2 regions of the Azorhizobium sp. AG788 genome follow, and region 2 is predicted to be linked to the other one. Evidence: predicted binding sites of a transcription regulator. Region 2 holds the regulator's gene; the other holds the start of a gene.

Region 1 (3,767 bases), on a different contig from region 2:
GCATGGGCGACCGCGCCGACGGCGGCGGCGGCCTGATCGGCATAGAGCTGGGCGGCGTCCGCGGCCTGCCGGGCGATCTCGGCGGCAGCCTTCGCCTGGGCGGCGGAATCAGCCGCGGCCTGAGCGGTGATGGGGTTCATTGGGCAGCTCCCTCAACCTTGGGGGCGAAATTCGGATGCACCACGGCGCCGTCGCGGGTGAGCAGGGTGGCCTTGACCAGCTCGTCGTCCCACTTCACCGCCAGCGCCTTCGCCTGCTTGTCCACGAGGGTCTCGAGGAAGGCGAAGAGGTTCTTGGCATAAAGCTGCGAGGACGAGGCAGCGAGGCGGCCGGGCACGTTGAGGTGGCCGACGATCTTCACGCCGTTCACGTCCGCGACCTCGCCGGGCACCGCGCCTTCCACATTGCCGCCGCGCTCGACCGCGAGGTCGACGATCACGGAGCCGGGCTTCATGGAGGCCACCATGGCGGCGGAGACCAGACGCGGCGCGGGCCGGCCGGGGATCAGCGCCGTGGTGATGACGATGTCCTGCTTCTTGATGTGCTCGGCGACGAGGGCCGCCTGCTTGGCCTGATATTCGGCGGACATGGGCTTGGCGTAGCCCGCCGCCGTCTCGGCCTGCTTGAACTCCTCGTCCTCCACGGCGACGAACTTGGCGCCGAGGGATTCCACCTGCTCCTTGGCGGCGGGACGCACGTCGGTGGCGGTGACGACCGCGCCGAGGCGGCGGGCGGTGGCGATGGCCTGAAGGCCGGCGACGCCGGCGCCCATCACGAAGACCTTGGCGGCCGGAACGGTGCCGGCGGCGGTCATCATCATGGGCAGGGCGCGGCCGAACTCGGCCGAGGCGTCGATCACGGCGCGATAGCCGGCGAGATTCGCCTGCGAGGACAGCACGTCCATCACCTGCGCGCGGGTGATGCGCGGCATCAGCTCCATGGCGAAGGTGGACAGACCGGCCTTGGCGAGCTCGGCCAGAGCCGCCTCGTTGCCATAGGGATCCATGATGCCGATGACGAGGGCGCCGCTCTTGTAGCCGGCGATCTCTTCCACCGTGGGACGGCGCACCTTGAGCACAACGTCAGCTCCGCTCACCGCGTCGCCGGCGGTGGCGGCAATGGTCGCGCCAACGGCCTGATAATCGGCATCGGGAATACCCGAGGCGAGGCCGGCGCCCGACTGGACAGCCACCTCCGCGCCAAGGCCGATCAGGCGCTTGACCGTATCCGGGGTCGCAGCAACCCTCGGCTCGCCGAGATCAACCTCGGCGGGTACAGCGATTTTCATCTGAAACCTCTACGAGTTCCGAGCAGCGCTCAGAGGAGAGTGAACCACATGATGACCATCAGGGCGGCGACGGCGACCGTGCCCCATTTGGTCAGCGCGGTGAAAAGCTCGTAGGTCCGCTTGTGCTCGGCATAATCATTGCCGTCAGCAGTCGCGTATTCGATCGCACCGTGCTCGGACATCGGATCCCCCCCTGGCGGATGGTGGATTAGGCCCTTTAGCGGATGAGGGCTCTTGTGGCAACTTTGCGGTGGTGGACAATATACCAGTCAAGCGCCTGATCAAGCGCAAAACGCGCTCCTCTACCGGGAAGTTTGTTCTTGTTTTGTTCCTAACTTGGACGTAGGATTCCAAGCATGGAATTGCATCGCGACTCTTCCCCCTCCTCCGCCCCGGACTTTGCCGCCCTGCCGGACGACCGCTGGTCGGCGGCGCGCGAACGGCTGGATGCGGCGCGACGTCACAGCGCCGAAGCGCTCGCCAAGGCCCGCAGAAGCCTGGGCGAGCCCGCCGGGGAGGAGCCCCGCACCTCGAGGGGCGCGCGCATCATGGGCCGGCTCGCGGAAGAGCGCGACCGCCCCATGCCCACGCCGCGCGCGGCGGCGCAGGACGCGGCCGCCGGCGAGGGCGGAACGCAGGTGGACGAGACGGCACGTCGCGGGCGCGGCGCGCTCTCCAATGCCGCGGGCCGCTTCGAGCCAGCCGCCCGCGTGCTCTTCGACGACGGATGGCAGTCGCTGGACGAGCTGCCCCCCTTCCGCACGCAGGTCACCGAGGAGCGGGCGCGCACCGTCATCACCCGCAACCAGTCCCCGGACATCGGCTTCGACCGCTCCATCAATGCCTATCGCGGCTGCGAGCATGGCTGCATCTATTGCTTCGCGCGGCCCACCCACGCCTATCAGGGCCTCTCCGCTGGCCTCGATTTCGAGACAAAGCTGTTCGTGAAGCCCGATGCGCCCGAGTTGCTGGCGCGCGAGCTGGCGCAGCCGCGCTACCAGCCGCGCACCATCGCCATGGGCACCAATACGGACCCCTACCAGCCCATCGAGCGCCAGCACGAGATCACCCGTCGCATCCTCCAGGTGCTGAGCGACTTCGGCCATCCGGTCGCCATCGTCACCAAGTCGGCGCTGGTGGCGCGGGACATCGACATCCTCGCCCCCATGGCCGAGAAGGGGCTCGCCAAGGTGGCCATTTCCGTCACCACGCTGGACCCGCATCTCGCCCGCCTCATGGAGCCGCGGGCCGCGGCACCGCACCGGAGGCTCGCCACCATCCAGCGCCTGTCGGAGGCCGGCATTCCCACCGCCGTCCTCTCCGCCCCGCTCATTCCCGCGCTCAACGACAGCGAAATCGAACGCATCCTCGATGCGGCGAAGTTCGCCGGCGCGACGGAAGCCGGCTATGTCACCCTGCGCCTGCCGCTGGAGATAGCCGATCTCTTCAAGGAGTGGCTGGTGACGCATTTTCCCGACAAGGCCCGCCATGTGATGGCGCTGGTGCGGGAGATGCACGGCGGGAAGGATTATGATTCGACCTTCGGCAAACGCGGGCGGGGCGACGGCCCCTATGCCTGGACGCTCGGCCGCCGCTTCGAGATCGCCGCCAAGCGCCTCGGGCTCAATGCCCGCAGCCACAAGCTCTCCACCGCCCATTTCCGCCGCCCGGTTCAGGCCGGCCAGCAGCTCTCGCTTTTCGACTGAGGTCCCGATGCTCCCCGCCTTCGCGCTCCATCTCGTCACGCTCGGCGTCGCCGATCTCGCGCGCGCCACCGCCTTCTATACGGCCATGGGGCTGGAGCGGCGGGAGCATGCCACAACGGGTGTGTCCTTCTTTCAGGCGGGCGGCGTCGCCTTGTCCCTGTTCCCGCGCGCGGCACTCGCCGCGGACGCGGGCCTTGACGCCAAAGCGGGCACGGGACGGGCGGCAGCAACGCTCGCCTTCAACGTGCCGGACGAGGCGAGCGTCGATGCCGCCCTCGCCCATGCGGCGCGCCTCGGCGCGGAAATCGTAAAGCCCGCCCAGCGGGCCTTCTGGGGCGGCTATTCCGGCTATTTCGCCGATCCAGACGGCCATCTGTGGGAAGTGGCTCACAATCCGTTCTGGCCACTGGATTCGGACGGGCGTCCCACTCTGCCGGACTGATGACGGCATCGACTGTCCCGACCGTCGTCTGGGGACCGGACGGATCACGCGCGTCCGCGCGGCGTGCGAAACGCAAAAGCCCCGGCCGGAGCCGGGGCTTTGAGACTGTCAGACGCGGACCGGATCAGTTGCAGCGCACATAGACCATGGTGCCGTAGCGCTTGTTCACTTCCGGATCCACCCACTTGAGCACCAGCACATGGCCGTCCCAGCGCAGCACCTGCCGGTCGCGCACGTCGCCGGCCGCATCCTCGGGCGGGCCGATGTAGGTGGGACCGCCGGCGGCCTTGGAGACCACTTCCGTCAGCTTCGGATCGTCGGCCAGATACAT
Region 2 (3,767 bases):
TGCTGCGGGCGCTGGCGCGCATGGGCCTGTTCTTGGCCGCCCTCTCCATGACCTCCGTGGTCGCCGGGGCTGCGACGGCGCCCTATGCGGCGCTGCATTTCCAGCGCCTGGGCATCATGGGCCTCCTCTCCAACCTCGCGGCCATGCCGGCGGTGGAGTTCCTCGTCATGCCCTTCGGCCTGCTCGGGGTGCTTCTCCTGCCGTTCGGCTGGGATTTCATCGCCTGGCCGGTGATGGGCCTCGGCATCGACATCATGGTGAAGGTGTCGGACGTGGTTGCGGCCCTGCCCGGTGCCGACATGCGCACCGATTGGGTTGGGGCGGGCACTGCCGCCTTCGCGACACTCGCTTTGCTGGCGCTCTGCCTGCTGCGGGGGCTTCTGCGCCTTGCCGCCGTGCCCTGCGTCGTCGCGGCGCTCCTGCTCCTGGGCGCGCCACCCCGGCCGGACGTGCTGATTGCCGCCAACGGCCAGACCGTTGCCGTGCGCGGCGGCGATGGGCGCCTGAGCATCGCGGGCGCGCGCAGTTCGCGGCTGGTGGCGGAGCAGTGGCTCAGCAAGGAAGCCGATCCGCGCACGGCGGAGGCGCCCGATCTGGCGCAGGGCTTTGCCTGCGATGCCCGCCGCTGTATGGCGCCGCTCCCGGACGGCACGAAGATCGTATTGGTTCGCAAGGCCGAGGCTCTTCCGGCCGCGTGCGGGGAAGCGAGCCTCGTGGTGACGGCGGAGGTCCCTTCGACCGAGAACATTTCGGCCTGCGCCGCCCGCCTGTTCACGCCGCAGGACATGAGCCGCACGGGGACGCTGGCGCTCTTTCATCGACCGGGGCAGGCGGCAGGGGAGATAGCCACCCCGCATCGGGTCGCGGGTGAACCTCCGCCGGCGATGGGAGAGGCCGCACCAGCGGCCGTGGAGCTGCCACAGGCTGCATCCGGCAACAGCGTGCAGGCTAAAGCCGCGCCCGAGCTCCGTCCTGAAACGCCGTCCGAAACAGACGCTTCGTCTTCCGAGGTGAGACCCGCATCGGCGCAAGCCGAACCGGATGGTCCGCCGCCGGCCCCGCCGGCCACGCGTCCGCGCCGCATGGCGGCCGATCACCGGGCCTCGCTCTGGCGCGATCAGCAGGCCCGCTGGGCCAAGGCGCGAGAGATAAGGGCGGCAAGGAACGGAGGCACCCAATCCGGGATACGCCCGATGTCCTCAGCGCCGCCGATGCCGCCAACGGCAGATGCCGGGGCAATCAGGCGCGCACATGTGGAGGAGGAGCCAACCGTGGGTAGGCAGAAGTCCATCGCTCCGTCAGCTCAGCCGCACACGCCCACGGAGAGGGCCCCTCGACAATCGGCGCGGAGCGCCATGACCCAAGCGCCTTCTCAGGCGCAAATCCGCCAGTCCTTCGCTGTGCACTGGCGAACTGTTCCGACGCGCCCTGTCGGCGTTCAGCGGCCCTGGATGCCAGTGCTCCCGGATCTGCCGATGCCCGTCGTCGATACGGAGACAGCCGGCCGCCGAAGCGCGGACGATGCGCAGGAGGAACCCTGATGGTCCCGCTGCATCTCACTGTCCCAAAACAATCCGTCTCTCGGAAACCGCGCTTCCGAACGCGCCCTCAGTACCGGCGGATGAGCCCCACGAGCCGCCCCTGGATGCGCACGCGGTCGGGGCCGAAGATGCGCGTTTCATAGGCGGGATTGGCGGCCTCAAGGGCGATGGAGGCGCCCTTGCGGCGCAGGCGCTTGAGGGTGGCTTCCTCGTCATCCACCAGCGCCACGATGATGTCGCCGGTGTCGGCCGTGTCGCACTTGCGGATGAGCACCGTGTCGCCGTCGAGAATGCCGGCCTCGATCATGCTGTCGCCGCGCACCTCAAGGGCGAAATGCTCCCCCGTGCCGAGCATTTCGGGGGGCAGGTTCAGCGTGTTGCTGCGGGTCTGGATGGCCGAGATGGGCGAGCCGGCCGCAATGCGGCCCATGACGGGCACGGCCACCACGGCGGCTGGTTCCTCGTCATCCACCACCGGGCGCACGCGCCCGAGGCTGCCCTCGATCACGCTGGGTGAGAAGCCGCGCCCGCCGCTGCGGGCGGCCGCGAGACCCGGCGCCGCGCTATCCGGCAGGCGCACCACCTCCAGCGCCCGCGCGCGGTTCGGCAGGCGGCGAATGAAGCCGCGTTCTTCAAGGGCCGTGATGAGGCGATGGATGCCGGACTTGGAGCGCAGATCCAATGCTTCCTTCATCTCGTCGAAGGAGGGAGGCACGCCCGTTTCCTTCAGGCGCTCATGGATGAAGCGCAGAAGATCATACTGCTTGCGGGTGAGCATCGTGTGGTTCCGCCCCTTGCGACCAGGCCCATCGGACCGGGAGACGATCCGCTCCGCGCCCTGCGAAACAAATCAGGAACATTATGTACCTGTTTCTTGTTTGTTCCACAAGCCTCAACATCGGGTAAACGCCGGTCTCAGGCGTTGAGCGGAATGATTTCGCACGGGTCGCCCACCTTTGCCTCGGGCGCATGAGCGGGGCGAATCAGCAGGCAGTCGGCGCTCGCGAGAGCCGAGAGCATGCTGCTGTCCTGATTGGTCAGAGGATGGGCAATGGCTTGCCCGTCCTCGAAACGCAGCCGCGCCCGCACGAAATCCATGCGCGTGTCATTGGCCGGCATGGCGGTGCCGAGCCGCGCCGGGCGCGTCGCCATCAGCGGGGCATCCTCGCCCTGCATCCGGCGCAGGATGGGCAGCAGGAAGAGCACGGCGCAGACATAGGCCGAGACCGGATTGCCCGGCAGGCCGAGGGCCCGCATGTTGCCGCCGGCGCCGAACATCAGCGGCTTGCCGGGGCGCAAGGCGATCTTGTGCACGGCGAGCGCGATGCCCTCGGCCTTCAGTGCCGGGGCCATCAGATCATGCTCGCCCACGGAGGCGCCGCCAGAGGAAACGAGCACATCGATGCCGAGGTCACGGGCGCGGCTTATGGCGGCGCGGGTCTCGTCCATGCCGTCGCGCACGAGGCCGAGGTCGATCACCTCCGCGCCCGCTTCGCGCGCGAGCGCCGCAAGACCATAGACGTTGGACACCACCACCTCCGAAAGGAGGCCGGTGGCCTGTCCGGGATAGACCAGCTCGTCTCCCGTCTGGATGATTCCCACCCGCGGGCGGCGGGCCAGCGGCAGGATGGCGTGATCGGCGGCTGCAGCGAGCATCACGTCGCGAGCATTCAGCCGCCGGCCGGCCGGCAAGAGGGCGGTGCCGGCGGCGAAATCAAAGCCCGCCTTGCGCACATTGCGGCCCTTGGCGAGCGGCACGGTGATGGTGACGCTGTCGCCGTCCCGCGTGGTGTTCTCCTGGATGACCACGGTGTCCGCGCCGGGCGGCACGACGCCGCCGGTGAAGATACGCGTGGCTTCTCCCGGCCCCACGGCGCCGTCGAAGGCGCGGCCAGCGGCCGATTCGCCCACCACCTTCAGGGTCAGCGGGATGTCCAGCGTCTCGGGATAGGCGAAGGCATAGCCGTCCATGGCCGACATGTCGGCACCCGGCTGGCTGCGGCGGGCGGCGAGCGGGGCCGCGAGCACGCGGCCCACGGCTTCGTCCACTGGCACCATCTCGGTTGCCAGAACATCGAGATCGCGCGTGATGAGCGCGAGGGCGTCGGCCACCGGCATGAGCGGGGCCTTCTTGGGCGTGCCGGTCATGCTCACGCCGCGCGCCAGTCGCCCGAGCGGCCGCCGGATTTTTCAAGCAGGCGGATGTTCTCGATGCGCATGCCGCGA

The links. Region 2 encodes LexA, which represses DNA repair genes until DNA is damaged. Its sites were predicted from a motif close to TGTTCNNNNTGTGTTCNG; they were not measured.
Region 1: DFO45_RS08675 (PA0069 family radical SAM protein) is a predicted target of LexA. The motif match lies at 1,604-1,621, and genes of this name have one in related genera.

What each region holds. Positions count from the first base shown of each region.
Region 1 covers NZ_SOBM01000003.1:194,464-198,230, forward strand. Annotated here, with positions in the region: gene DFO45_RS08660 (proton-translocating transhydrogenase family protein) at 1-140, opposite strand, end outside; gene DFO45_RS08665 (Re/Si-specific NAD(P)(+) transhydrogenase subunit alpha) at 137-1,288, opposite strand; gene DFO45_RS08670 (aa3-type cytochrome c oxidase subunit IV) at 1,318-1,470, opposite strand; gene DFO45_RS08675 (PA0069 family radical SAM protein) at 1,645-2,994, shown strand; gene DFO45_RS08680 (VOC family protein) at 3,002-3,436, shown strand; gene DFO45_RS08685 (hypothetical protein) at 3,561-3,767, opposite strand, start outside.
Region 2 covers NZ_SOBM01000002.1:267,957-271,723, forward strand. Annotated here, with positions in the region: gene DFO45_RS05265 (ComEC/Rec2 family competence protein) at 1-1,541, shown strand, start outside; gene lexA (transcriptional repressor LexA) at 1,609-2,319, opposite strand; gene glp (gephyrin-like molybdotransferase Glp) at 2,457-3,689, opposite strand; gene moaC (cyclic pyranopterin monophosphate synthase MoaC) at 3,692-3,767, opposite strand, start outside.